3 regions of the Paenibacillus sp. V4I7 genome follow, and region 2 is predicted to be linked to each of the others. Evidence: riboswitches for the same ligand, from Rfam matches in the RefSeq annotation. Region 2 holds a riboswitch; each other region holds the start of a gene.
The links. A riboswitch is a leader RNA that binds a small molecule or an ion and turns the genes downstream of it on or off. The one in region 2 is predicted to bind cyclic di-GMP.
Positions count from the first base shown of each region.

Region 1: it holds a riboswitch for cyclic di-GMP, as region 2 does, so the genes downstream of both, QFZ80_RS32835 (transglutaminase-like domain-containing protein) here and QFZ80_RS29925 (glycosyltransferase family 2 protein) in region 2, are expected to answer to the same signal.
Region 3: it holds a riboswitch for cyclic di-GMP, as region 2 does, so the genes downstream of both, QFZ80_RS34265 (OmpL47-type beta-barrel domain-containing protein) here and QFZ80_RS29925 (glycosyltransferase family 2 protein) in region 2, are expected to answer to the same signal.

Region 1 covers NZ_JAUSZD010000002.1:7,011,646-7,016,526, reverse strand. Annotated here, with positions in the region: gene spoIIE (stage II sporulation protein E) at 1-470, shown strand, start outside; gene QFZ80_RS32840 (class D sortase) at 756-1,457, shown strand; cyclic di-GMP riboswitch class I at 1,537-1,624, shown strand; gene QFZ80_RS32835 (transglutaminase-like domain-containing protein) at 1,638-2,450, shown strand; gene QFZ80_RS32830 (collagen binding domain-containing protein) at 2,650-4,881, shown strand, end outside.
Region 2 covers NZ_JAUSZD010000002.1:6,364,907-6,369,787, reverse strand. Annotated here, with positions in the region: gene QFZ80_RS29935 (hypothetical protein) at 1-297, opposite strand, end outside; gene QFZ80_RS29930 (class I SAM-dependent methyltransferase) at 324-1,064, opposite strand; gene QFZ80_RS29925 (glycosyltransferase family 2 protein) at 1,065-2,048, opposite strand; cyclic di-GMP riboswitch class I at 2,131-2,221, opposite strand; gene eutL (ethanolamine utilization microcompartment protein EutL) at 2,587-3,243, shown strand; gene QFZ80_RS29915 (BMC domain-containing protein) at 3,264-3,776, shown strand; gene QFZ80_RS29910 (acetaldehyde dehydrogenase (acetylating)) at 3,773-4,881, shown strand, end outside.
Region 3 covers NZ_JAUSZD010000002.1:7,312,431-7,317,311, forward strand. Annotated here, with positions in the region: gene QFZ80_RS34250 (ParM/StbA family protein) at 1-255, shown strand, start outside; gene QFZ80_RS34255 (hypothetical protein) at 252-698, shown strand; gene QFZ80_RS34260 (hypothetical protein) at 733-1,191, shown strand; cyclic di-GMP riboswitch class I at 1,545-1,636, shown strand; gene QFZ80_RS34265 (OmpL47-type beta-barrel domain-containing protein) at 1,731-4,881, shown strand, end outside.

The sequences.
Region 1 (4,881 bases), 650 kb from region 2:
ATGAGATGTATGCAACCGTAGATATGGCCTTGATCGACATGTATAGTGCAAACACAACGTTCATGAAAATTGGTTCCACCCCTAGCTTCATTAAGCGAGGGACGGAAGTGATTTCGATCTCAGCTAATAATCTGCCTGTCGGCATCCTGAGCGAGATTGATGTTGATCTGGTCTCGATTCCACTCCAATCGGGTGATATCCTTGTCATGATGACAGACGGTATCTACGATGCACCGGGACATGCGGTAAACAAAGAGATGTGGATGAAGCGGATGATTCAGGAAATTGATACGACGATGCCGCAGGATTTTGCGGACTGTTTATTAGAAAGAATTTTCCGCCATCATCATGGCGAAATTCAAGATGATATGACCGTCGTTGTTGCACGTATTGAGAAGCGGCAGCCGGAGTGGGCTACATTCCGCTGGCCAGGAATTACGCGAATGGAGCGTCCGAAGACGGTTAGTTAATGGAGATATAGAAGCCATAACAGCTCATTTGCTGTTATGGCTTTTTATGTGCTGTTATTCCCTTAAGAGCATAGCGAATGCTGCGTATTTCTAAGATGGAAAATTTTAACTTCGTATAGGTTGCACTTAGAATTCAAAGCATGATTAACTTATGAATATGTCTGTTAACTAATTATGCTAAATCTGGCGATTTCGATAAATCTAAGTTGCCAGGGCTTTATATGATGTTAAGCATGCTCAGACAGTCCTCGGTGCATGAGATCGAAGAGAAAGGTGGTACCACTAGTGATTAGAAAAAAGCTATCACTGTTATTTATCGTTCTTGGGATTATCATTTTTCTCTATCCAACGTTAAACGATCGTTATGAGAGCTATCAGCAGAACAAAATTTTGAAACAATGGCAGGAAAATCTGCAGGATATGGATCAGACAGCCTCTGACATCGAGGAGGAGACAGATGTAGGGTTGGTCGTGCCTTCTTCCAGTCCCGCAGTGGAAGCTCTGCCGACAAGCAGCCAGCCGAGCAGCCAGCCAAGCCCTTTGGCCGCGGAAAAGACACCGAAGCCTGTAACTTTGCCGCAGAAGAATACAGAGGGTGTCCTTATTATCGATAAAATTAATCTGAAGCTCCCTATATTGACAGACGCAACCGTGAATAATTTGAAGATTTCCGTTGCCAGTATTGCCAATACAGGCAAAGCAGGCGCTATTGGCAATTATGCCATTGCGGGTCATCGAAACCTTACTTACGGGAAAAATTTTAATAGATTAGATGAGGTCACCGAAGGGGATTTCATAGAAGTGAATACAGGGAGCAAAACGCATATCTACAAAGTTGTGGACAAACAGTATGTCCTCCCAGAGGATGTCTGGGTGCTGAAAGGCAACGGCAAAGATCGGGAGATTACGCTAATAACTTGTCATCCTATGGAAAACCCGACTCATCGTATTGCCATTAAGGGAATCATGGTGCAGTCAAAGGAATAAAATGTAATATTTTGTCTATTCAGAGAGACAAGCCTATGTTAAGATTGCACTATAGTGATTATAGGGAGTCGGTGCGTTCCTCCGATAAAGGCAAATCTAGCGAAAACTAGAGACGCAAAACTAAAGGGCCTTCCTTAGCCGAACTAAGTTGGCAGCCAGTTACCGAAAGGGGATTTATTTTTGTTTAAAAAGCCAAGTATACGAACAATCATCGCAGCATTTCTATTTACACTTGCTCCGCAAGGGATATTTGCAGCTTCCAATCCATCCATGATAGATAAAGATGCTCTGAATAAAGGAATTATCTCGGTTCATTATTCAAACGATAAGAACAAGAACACCAAAGTTCTCGTTCGAATCATGAGAGAAAATATCAAATATGACTACACATTCGAAGAAGGGGGTCAGTACCCTTTGCAGCTTGGAAACGGACAGTATAAAGTACTGATTGGAGAGTCCATAGGAGCTAATAAATATAAAGTTGTTACGCAAGAACAAATAGAGTTAGAAATGGAAGACGAGAATGCCGTATTTCTGCAGTCCATTCCGTTGATCGATTGGGACAATGAATCGAAGGCGGTCGTTGAGGCTAGGCAATTAGTTGGAGATAAAGAAAAAGATATCGACAAAATAAGAGCTATTTATGGATATATCACGACACATTTTCAGTATGATTATGAAAAGCCCCAAACGGTAGCAGATAGTTACGTACCTAATCTGGATATGGTCTACGCAGCGTCCAACGGAATTTGTTATGACTTTGCAGCTACTTTTGCGGCAATGGCAAGAAGCGAGGGGATTCCTACTCGTCTGGTTATGGGGTATGAAAGTCATGCGCCAGATACTTATCATGCGTGGAATCAAGTCTTCCTAAAGGAAAGTAAGGAATGGGTGACGATCGATACCACGTATGACGCTGTTCATATACAAGCCGGTGAAACGATAGATCTCATAAAAAATGATTCTAATTATCAGATATCCAGAATATATTAAGTGAAATGATGAAACCTGATCTCATAGCTGAGAACAGGTTTTTTTGTGCTTTTCCATGTTGAAAAACAATAAATCCCAATATTTACAATACATCTTGTATCATTTATCATTGATAATGATACATTTTGTTTCAAAGTCATAGGAGGTAGCACACATAAATAATCTCTATAAAAAATTGATCCATGAATGGAGGTATGAAATGATGTTGAAGAAAAAAACGAGTGCACTGCTAATTACCTTATTAATTTTTATGCAGAGTATTTACGGGATTGGCTTTTTGCCTAAGGCCAGTGCAAACACAATTTCAAACAACATTCTCGACAGTGTGACGATGGCTGTGTACAACAGCGCAGGAGAAGTGGTGACTGGTAATGTTTACGAGCAAGGTGCCAGAGTGAAGTTGGATTATACCTGGTCTTTGCCAAACGGACATGGTTACCTTGCCGGGGATACATTTACATTCACACTGCCGCAGCAATTTTTATTATTCAATCACATCAACGGTGAACTGAGGATGGGTAATGATCTTGTGGGAACGTTCTATGCCGACAAAGACAGCCATCGGGTGTTAATTACATTTAATAAATTCATAGAAGACTATAATAATGTGCAAGGAACTCTAACCTTCAACACACAATTCAATAAGAGTCAGATTACTGGAAGCACCACGCAAATTATTACAATTCCGATTAATTCTGGAGAACAGGTGTTTAACCTCAACTTCAAACCCACAGTCACTTCTACAATAAGCAAAGCGGGTGTGTCCCAGGGTATTAATTCCAAGCAAATCGATTGGACCATTGATGTGAACAAGGCGCTGGATTCCGTTCAGGAAGCAGTTGTAACGGACCCCATACCGGTAGGGTTGTCAGTTCCGGTTACAGTAGCTGTCTATCATTTGGATGTACGTTTGGACGGCTCTGTTGTCAAGGGAGGACTGGTGGATAGCAGCAAGTATATGGTGAGTACAGCGGGGAGCGTTCTTTCAGTCCGTTTTGCAGATAGCCCTATTGAAACTGCTTACCGCATTCAATACACAACGCCAATTACTGACGATTCCAAGGAGTCATTTGTAAATACGGCAACGTTCAAAGGAAACAACAAGACGCCTGTCTATGCATCTGCAACGGTCACTGTAGAGTCCATCAGCAAATTGGCGATTGTCAAAACTCTAGGAGCTGTAGATTACGAGGCTAAGACAGTAGTGTGGAACATCACGATTAACGGTGATAGTCAGAGAATGAACAGCGTAGTTGTGACCGATACATTTCCGAACAAAGGACTTCATCTCATCCCGGGTTCATTGGTCATCAAAAAGGGTGTAACTACACTAAGTACAGCAGAGTACACGCTCGACAATTCGGTAGCTTCTGATGTAGGCTTGACAGTGACATTCACTAATGTTATTACCGAACCTGTTACGATTAGCTACAAAACCGATTTCAATTTAGATTGGATTCAATCTGTTGACAGCACAACTGATTTCAATAATTCGGCCAAAATAGACTGGATAGATCCTACTAACAAAGAGCAATCCAAAACAGTAACAGCAAAATTCGTTATAAGGACTGAAGTGAAGAACAACGGGTTTAAATACGGATCCTACGACGCATTATTAAAACAGCTGACTTGGACAGTAGGGGTCAACAACAACAAGAAAATCCTTACAGAAGCAGTCGTTGAGGATCTCCTAGAGTCCAATCAAGTGCTTGTCAAGGATTCGCTTGCCGTATACAACATGATAGTCGCACCAAATGGCAATCCTTCAATGGACCCTGTTGCTATAGACCCTAAAAACTATTATTACAATGTTGATGCTAATAACAAGCTCATTCTAACATTTAAACAAACAATTTCAGGTCCGTATTATATCACCTTTAAAACAAGTCTGAATGGTCAACTTATTGGCGGTAACATTAAGAATTCGGCTAAATTATTTGATGGTAATCTTCCTGCATCGAATGATCTCATAGCAAGTGTTAACATCCCGTATGGGGGAGAGTATGTTAGTAAAAACGGTTTGCAGAGTGGAGATAAGATTGTTTGGACAATTACGATTAATCGAAGTCAGTCAACCGTAACTGACGCGGCAATCATCGATACACCATCAGTCAATCAGATATTGATACCGGATTCTTTCCATCTGTTTGGTACGTCTGTTACTTCGAATGGAAATATAACGAAGGGCGCAGAATTAACCAAGGGGACAGACTACACATTGGTTATTCGTACGGATAATATCGGCAAGCAATCGTTTGAATTAAAGTTCGTGAATCCGATTGCGGCAGCTTACATCTTGGAATATCAATCTGTCATTGCTGCTAATGATCAAGAAACTGTTTCGAATAAAGTCAGCTTTAGCGGTAAAAATTCAACCACGGTAACTAAAGAAACGGTGAAGGATATTTTGGTAGGTGTCTCCAGTGGTTCT
Region 2 (4,881 bases):
AACCGACAGCAGTGTGAAGATATGTACGCCATTCCACTCCCATAAGCTGTACAAGCCGCCGACGATCCACTGGAAACCGACTTCATGAGGTACATAAGACAGGTTCTCGCCGGCAAACGTATGGATCGCCTTATCAATGACTTTACCCTGCGTGATCATTTCCTTCCCGACTTCAATGTGCCAGAACGTATCGGGATCATTACGGGAAGAATGGACATCCATGAAAATGAATATGAACATAAAGATTGCAGCGTAGACGGCGAATACGACTCTTTGAAACAGCACTTTGTTATTCATAGTTGTGGCTCCCTTACCCTAGCTAGCTATACTTTTTGGCCAATCGCCATGATGGAGACTCCAAATGGCAATTTACCGTGTTTCAAAACATGTCTCTCACTGGACATAACATATGTAAGCAGCTTATTAATGAAAAACGAAGGCATAGATAGGTCATCCGATTTTTGCATAAAACCCAATTTCTTATGTAGGATTCTCACAAGTGCAATCACCGGAAAGAGCCAGGTATTGAAATAGCTTGCATGCTTCGGTTGAAGGTTGCAATGCTGCATTTTCCCAACCAGTTCGTGTAATCGATATCTTCTCTTATGATGATGAGACTCATCGTGATTGCTCCATAAGAAAGAGAAGGCAGGGACTGTGATGAGCAGACTCCCCCCCGGTTTTAATTTTCCAGTCAATGCGTTAAGCGCCCCTATATCATCTTCAATATGCTCGAGCACATCCAAGAGAACAATCAGATCGAAGGATTCATCAGCTAATGGAACCTGATCCGGCAAGCTGCCGATATAGACGGATTTCCCGCTTTTGGATCTTGCAATTTCAGCTGCATCATGTTCCATTTCGAGGCCAATGACCTCGCAGCCTAATCGAGACAACATAGCCAAGTTTCCGCCGGTTCCACAGCCTGCATCCAGGATTTTGGAGTGAGGTCCGATGGACCGTAATTGCGATTGTAAAACGGTCTCGATAATGCTGCGCCGGCTGACAAACCACCAGTGCTCTTGCTCCATACGATCCATTTTCCAGTAAATTGTTTGTTCCATTTATTTAACTCCCTCCAGCCGAGGCAGTTCTTTATTATCATCCAAGCCTATTATGCTTTGAGTGAAATACAAAGGACGCCGTTTCGATTCGTTGTAGATTCGCCCCAGATACTCTCCGATGATTCCCAGTGTCGTAAGCTGAACCCCTCCAAGAAAGAGGACCGCCACCATTAAGGAGGGATATCCGGGCACTGCGTTGCCGTGGAGTAGGGTAGTTATGAATAAATAGCAGGCAAAAAGAATAGCGAACAAGGAGATGGCAAAGCCCAAATAAGTCGCCGCTTGCAAAGGTAGGAAAGTGAAGGATGTGATGCCTTCAACGGCAAAATTCCACAACTTCCAATAGTTGAACTTGGTCTTACCGGCAAATCGGGGCTCTCTGCGATAAGAGATGCTTGTCTGATTGAAGCCTACCCAACTGAAGAGGCCCTTCATGAAACGGTGCTGCTCACGAAGTTCTTTCAAGGCGTTGACGACCTTTCTGGACATTAACCGAAAATCACCCGTATCCTGGGGAATAGAGATGGGTGTCAGCCTTCGGATGAACCTGTAAAACAGATGCGCTGTGAGCTTCTTCATTGAAGTTTCGCCATCCCGCTTGGAGCGGGTGGCATAGACCACTTCATAACCTTCTTCCCACTTGGCCAATAGTTCTGGAATAACCTCTGGAGGGTCCTGCAAATCCGCATCAATGGGAATCACAGCATCGCCACGGCAATTGTCGAGGCCTGCCGTTAAAGCGATTTCCTTCCCGAAGTTGCGGGATAGATCAATAATTTTGATACGGCGATCCTTCTCACGAAATCCATGAAGCTTGTCCAGCGTATCATCCTTGCTTCCGTCATTAATAAAAACCATTTCATAATCATAACCGGTCTGATTCATAATGCGCGTGACTCTAAAGTAAAATTCCATGATGTTGGCGCTTTCGTTATAAACAGGTACAATGATCGAAACAAGAAGTCCCTTCATCGTTTTTCTCATGCAACCAACCCCCACTTTTCATCCTATTATGGGCAAATAAAAAAGCCCCTTTCACCAAAAAGGGGCATAAAACTCCCGCAGCTTTGGTAACTGGCTGGCATAGTGCACGGATGTGCACGTTAGCCCCTGTAGCTTTGCGTCCCCGGCTTTCACCGGATTTGCCTTGTTCATGTTCGCGAAAGATTCTTTCAAAAATCGATATATAACCTTATCATACGACATGTCGGGTTCTGGCAATATCCGACAGAAGGATTATTATTCTAGCGGTGTTGCGGTATAAATGAACTAGCTCTGCCCGGAATTGATTAGAGATTTAGAACTATACCGAATCAGGTCGCCTATAGATTTCTATTAAAATGGATGGATCAGGAATAACGATTACATAAGCAAAATAGGTATAATTGTTGTACAACCCGCATATCCATAATCAAAAGCATAAATAGCAGGCAAAGGTGCCTTAGGTCCAAGAACGATACGTCGTTCTCTGCACCTGGGCACCTTTTTGTTTTCATTCATTCGGGGTGAAGAGGTGAAAGGAGTGAAACAACAACCAATTCGAGCCATTCCGCTCGCTGTTAGGATCATCCCTAATGTGGATGCCGGCTTGGCACTTCAGTTGGAATTGAAGCCGGGCATTCGCAGCCTCGGTCTGTTAACGTCCAGCATTGATGACGTGGGCTACACCGCTATCGATGAAGCAACGAAGCATGCAGTAGTCGAAGTGGTGTATGCTCGTTCATTTTATGCGGGATCAGGTCATGCTTCTGGACCGCTTTCAGGAGAATTTATTGGGATCATAGGCGGTGCATCGCCTGCCGAAGTGAGAAGCGGGTTAGATGCGGCTATCCAAGTGATGGAGACTGGAGCTTGTTTTTACGCCCTCAACGACGAGGGAACGCATGCTTACTATGCTCATGTTGTCTCCAGAACTGGTTCTTATCTGTCCAACTTAGCAGACATTCAAGAAGGAGAGCCTCTTGCTTATTTGATTGCTCCGCCACTCGAAGCCGTGTACGCACTCGATGCCGCACTGAAGGCGGCCGATGTGCGTATGTGCAAGTTTTATGGCCCTCCGACGGAGACGAACTTTGCGGGAGGATTACTAACAGGCAGTCAATCTGCTTGTACGGCAGCAGCAGAAGCGTTCGCAGAGGCTGTTCGAAGCATTGCTCGAGAGCCTAAGAAAATAGGGTAAAAAGAAGCGGGTGTTTACAAATGGATGGAAGATTGATGTCTTTGGGCATGATCGAAACTTACGGTCTGCCTGCCTTGATTGCAGCCGCAGACGCTGCAGCCAAAACGGCAGATGTGAAGGTAACGACTTATGAAAAAGTGGATGCCGGCATCGTAACGATCTATATTCTAGGCGATGTTGCAGCGGTCAAAGCTGCCGTGGATGCAGGTGCTGCAGAAGCGAAGAGAGTGGGCAAGCTGTTATCCACACATGTTATACCGCGACCGGATCCTTCTGTACACGCGATGATTCAGGAGGCTTGGGCCAAAAACCAGCCGAAAGATTCACCGAAGGAGGAACGCAATAAGGTTATCACGACGCCGGAAGTGAGTGCGCCGAATTGGAGCAAGATGAGCGTAGCACAGCTTAGAGAACTTGCGCATAATACGCCCCGATTCCCCATAACCGGTCGGGATATCCAATTGGTTAGTAAAGCCGAATTGGTCAGGCTTTTCACGGGGATGGACGCTGAAGGGGGAGATCCCGTGACATGAAGCTGGATAGCGATTTACAAGCGATCCAGGAGGTCCGCCATTTCCTTCAAGAGGCGAAGGCGGCACAAAAACAACTGGAGAAAATGACACAATCGCAAATAGATATGATCGTAGCAGCCATGGCTCAAGCAGCAGAGTCGGAAGCAGAGCGGCTGGGAGCAATGGCCGTAGAAGAGACAGGCTTCGGAAGAGTCGCTGATAAAAAGGCGAAGAATCTATTCGTTGCGAGGGACGTCTACTCGGCAATTAAGGATATGAAGACTGTCGGTATTATCCGCAAAGATGATGAGAAGCAAGTCTGGGAAATCGCTCAACCAGTCGGTATTGTTGCTGCGATTATACCTTCAACGAACCCGACTTCAACCGTCTTGTTCAAATGCCTGATCTCACTTAAATCAAGAAACGCCATCGTGATTAGTCCTCATCCATCAGCACTGCGCTGTTCGCAGGAGTCGGCAGCCGTCATGCGTGCTGCGGCGGAGAAGGCAGGAGCCCCGCCCGGGCTGATTCATTGTCTATCGGTTCCGTCCCTTGAGGCGAGTGGTGAACTGATGAGGCATAAGCTGACCGATATCATTTTGGCAACGGGTGGAACAGCAATGGTCAAGGCCGCTTATAGCTCCGGCAAGCCCGCATACGGTGTTGGTCCCGGCAACGTACCGGTTTATATTCATCGGAGTGCAAATATCCCACGAGCTGTGAGACTGATTTTGCAAAGCAAAACATTCGACTACGGAACGATCTGCGCTTCGGAACAAGCGCTTGTCGTTGATCAAGCGGTAAAAGCGGAGCTGGTTGCGGAGCTGAAGCGGCAAGGAGCTTACTTTTTGAATGCGGAAGAAAAAGAAAAGGTCGGCTCGATCCTCACCATTGGAAAAGGAATGAACCCGAATGTGGTTGGCCGTTCTCCACAAGTGATTGCGGGCAAGGCTGGCATAACGGTTCCGGAGGATGCAAGGGTGCTGGTCGCGGAAGAGTCGGAGGTAGGACATGCGTATCCATTTTCCATGGAGAAACTCAGTCCTGTGCTTGCTTTATATACCGTGAGTGACTGGCAAGAAGGCTGTCAACGCTGCATCGATTTGTTGGAGCTCGGAGGACTTGG
Region 3 (4,881 bases), 950 kb from region 2:
TCTTGGAAGCATGTTCGCTACGCCAACGAATTTTGGTTTATCGGCGGTGGAGCAGTCGTTTTGCAGCCTTGGATTGAGAAACTAAACGCTGAGTTGGGCTTGCCCATTAAGTTTGATAGCGTGGAACACAGCCAATTCCGGAATGTGCGAGGCACCTTTCTTATGCTTGACCACGCGCTGAAACATGCGGACGAATCCGCGGCAGCTAGTGCTGATTCTGAAGGAGTATCTGAGAGCGGGAGCGGTTCGGATTGAAAAAGCGGAGATCCACCGTTTACGTTCGTTCCGGTAAGGATGTTACCCTCTATATTCCGTCAGATACTCCGTCTGAGGTTATCGACTATTTGAATCAGTTGAAAATGGAAGGTATTTTCAGTCAAGGAATCATGGATATTTTGACAAGATATGTTCGTGAAGAGCAATCGAGTAAGCGACCGGTTGTAGAATTATTTCCCGGGAAAGAAATGGTCTCGGACATGGATGATGCCGTTTCTCTAGCAGACAGCTATAGTGACATGGATTCGGCAGAGCCTATTGAACCTTCTCATGAATCGAATGATGATTTCAACCAGCCAAAGAAGGAGATCCTGAGTGCCAATGATCAGAAAAAATTCAGCTTGGCGCAAATATTCCGGCAATCTCGGCATAATTCGGGAAAGCTAGTACAACCCTCGGATCATGGCAACAATAATGAGTAGGTGAACTCCATGATAATGAAAAGGAGGACATCAGATGGACAACGGACAAGCTAAGGACGCAGCGCGTCATTTTAATCTTTCAGATGAAGTTTTTCACCATCCCGGCATGGATATTTATACACAAATGACTTTTATCGTCTTGAAATGTTATTCTTCGGAATCGAATATGCCAGGATTATCTGATATCGCTAAGCTCGGTCGCATGAGTCTCAAGCAGGCGACCAAGGCTTTGCAGCAACTCGTGGAGATGAGAATTGTCTCGCATAAAATATTCCGTCGTATGGTTGGAGATTTCCAAGACGATCGACTTTCGTGGGCTGCTAAGGGCTTGCTTACGTTTTGCAAAGAGAACCCGAACATCAACCTAGACGATCTAGTGGAACTATCCAGTGAATCGGGCGAGGATGAACATAGCATACGCAAGGCTCTTAAGGAATTGTACGAATATGGGTACTTGGAAGAGTACCCTGTATGGAGTAAAATTGCTAACTAAGGTATAGATGACATAAGAATCAATTTTTGTATATCACCCGCAAGTCTGAGGGGACTTAAAATAGGCCATGCTATCTACATTTGTAGAAGCATGGTCTATTTGTTTAAGTTTGAAAGACTCTAAATGGCTCGATGTTCATATTGTATACAACATCATGTATAAAGGGGTATCCATTCAAATATTGTCGAATTACAATGAAACTTTGATGAATATAGGACAATCATTGGATTTTCAACTAATTAAGAAGATCAAAAGTACTAGAATATATGTGGGGTTTGATTATATAGTTAAATTTACCTATTCAAATTACTAGGAATATAGTATTATGGCAGAGATGGAAATATCGAAATCTCAAGTGAAAAGGGCAAATTGCAGGAAACTGTGAGACGCAAAGCCAAGGGCCTGAAACGCGTATTAAAAACGCGGATGGCAGCCGGTTACCACAGGGAATCATAGTGTTTTTCTATGAACCTTGTATAAGGTTCTTTTCTTTTTTTTGAGATCATTAATCCTTATTATAAGAAAGGAAGGAATGTCAGATGTCAATGAAGAAATCAAGACAAATGTCTATGGTTCTCACACTGCTTTTATTTGTTCAATTAATCTTTCCAGGATTACATGCGTGGGGAGCAACAGACAACGGAACTATCTTACCTCCAAGCAATCTTGCTACTCAACTTCTAACGCCAGATGATGTGAAATTAACGTGGAGCCCGGTGTATGGAGCTACAGGATACACTGTATACAGCATCACCTATGGGCAGCTTATTAATGTTGGGACAACAACAACAGCTAGTCTTACTATAAATAATCTGGCGGAGGGGTCCTACAGTTATGTTGTATCCACCTTAAGTTCTGAAGGCGAATCTGGCCCTTGTGCTCCGGTGGATGTTAACATTGTTTATCCCGATATGACAGCTCCAACCTCTTTAACATACACCTTACAAAATGGTAACAATATCGTTTTGAACTGGGGAACAGCTCCTAATGTACAAACCTATCATTTGTATGAAAATCAAGAGGATGGAAGAAAATTAGTCTATTCAGGGACAGCAAGAACTTTTACAGTCAACAATACCGCTGAGGGAATATATACATATACAGTAACAGCTAGTCATACTTTGTACGGTGAATCTCCTAACTCTACGCCAGTAGAAGTTACTGTCGGATATCCGGCTATGACGGCTCCAAATGGTTTAACGTATACGGTGGCTACCGATGACGTTACATTGAAATGGAATGCTGCTGCTTATGCAACTGGTTATAATGTCTATCAAATTATTGATAATCAAAAAGTTATAAAAAGCAGCCAAATAACGGGTACAACTGTATCCTACATGAATTTGCCCGCTGGAAATTATACATATGTCATTCACTCTTTCAGTGACCGTTTCGGAGAATCTGTCGAGGGCAGCACGGTTTCCTTAACCGTAGGGATGATGGTGCCGCCGAGCAACCTGACTTTTAAACTTCAAAATGTGAATGACGTGGTACTGACTTGGAATGCAGCGATCAACGCAACCTCTTACAAAGTGTATCAAGTAATCGATGGAGAAAAAGTGTTAAAAAATACAGTTACCGGTACGACGGTTACATTTACGAATATGCCAACCGGCGATTATGTATATGAGGTTCATTCGTTAAGCAACTTGTTTGGCGAGTCAACAGACGGTAGCACAGTTTCCTTGACTATAGGAGGAGTCACGATGACTCCTCCCGCAACGTTCACTTCCAAACTGCAAAACTTGACCGATATCGTTCTGACTTGGACAGTTGCATCTAATGCTACCTCCTATAAAATCTATCAAGTTATCGGTGACGAGAAAGTACTGAAAAGTACGGTAACAGGCACGACGGTTACCTACATCAATATGCCTGCGGGTGACTATGTATACGAGGTTCATTCTGTTAGCACCCGTTTTGGTGAGTCTGCCGAAGGAACCCAAACTGCCTTAACCGTTGGGGAAGTAGCCATGGCTGCTCCGGGGAATTTCGCATACAAATTCCAGAATGTAAATGACATTGTACTTACATGGACGGTTGCACCTAATGCTACGGCGTATAAAGTGTATCAAATCGTAGATGGTACAAAGGTATTTAAAAGTACAGTAACCGGAACGACCGTGACCTATGCCAATATGCCGGCTGGTGTTTACCTGTACGAGGTTCATTCCTATAGCGATCGATATGGGGAATCCGTAGCAGGGAGCCAGGTATCATTTACGGTAGATGCTGTTACCATGGTAGCTCCGGGCAATCCGATTGCAAAGGTTCAAAATGTGACAGATGTCGTATTAACTTGGACGGCTGTCGCAAATGCAACCAACTACAAAGTGTACCAAGTTTCGGGTGGTCAAAAAGTATTGAAATCAACGGTGACAGGTACGACGGTGACCTATACAAACCTGGCAGCAGGAGATTACACGTATGAAATTCACTCGAATTCCACACGATTTGGAGAATCGGCTGAAGGTACCCAGGTAATTTTCTCTATCGTACTTCCAACGATTCTGCCACCAACCAATTTGGTGCAGAGTGTAACATCGGCTACGGCGTTTTCTTTAAAGTGGGACGCAGCAGCTTATGGCAATAGCTATAAAGTATATCAAATTGTAAACGATCAAAAAGTATTGAAAAGCACAGTAGCGACAACAACGGTATCTTATACCAATATGCAGCCTGGTGATTATACGTATGTAGTTCATACGGTTTCAACCCGTTTTGGAGAATCCCCAGAGGGAACGAGATTGACATTCACTTTGAACGGTCAAACGATGCAAGCTCCTGCTAGCTTGACTTACAGTTTGGCGAATGTGAATGATCTTACATTGAAGTGGACTTCCGTACCTTACGCAACAAGCTATAAAGTGTACCAGATTATTGATGGCCAAAAAGTATTGAAAAGCACGCTTACAAGCTTAACGGTTACCTATACGAACATTCCTGGCGGGGACTATCAATATGTAGTTGATTCCTATTCAACGATTTTGGGAGAATCACCTGAGGGAGCAGAGGTTAGCTTCAAATTGATTCTACCGACAATGGTAGGTCCGGGTAATCTAGCATCAAAAGTACAGAATGGTAACGATGTGGTTTTAACATGGGATACAGTACCCTATGCTAACAGCTACAAAGTATATGAAATTGTGAATGGCGCAGAGGTTCTAAAAAGTACAGTAACCACGTTGACAGTAACGTACACGAATGTGACAGCGGGGGAACATACTTATGTTGTTCGCTCTGTGAGTACTAAATTCGGAGAGTCGTTGGAAGGAAGTAAAGTGATCCTCTCCATGGTTTTCCCAGTCATGCAAGCGCCAGGAAGTCTGACCCAGACGATTGCAAACGGTAATGACATCAGCCTTAAGTGGGGAGCAGTCCCTTATGCAAACTCTTATAAGGTATATCAAATCGTTGACGGTCAGAAGGTGTTGAAAAGCACAGTGATCTCTACTTCCGTAAGTTATCTACGCTCACCTGCGGGCGACTACAAGTATGAAGTCCATTCATACAGCACTCGTTTCGGTGAATCCCCTGAGGGGAGTCAGGTTAGTTTTACGTTAGATCAGAATTGGACTGCTGCACCGGAACAGGTGACCCAAACTATTGTGAACGGCAATGATATCACCCTACAGTGGGGGGCCGTTGCTAATGTAACATCCTATAATATTTATCAAGTAATTAACGGTG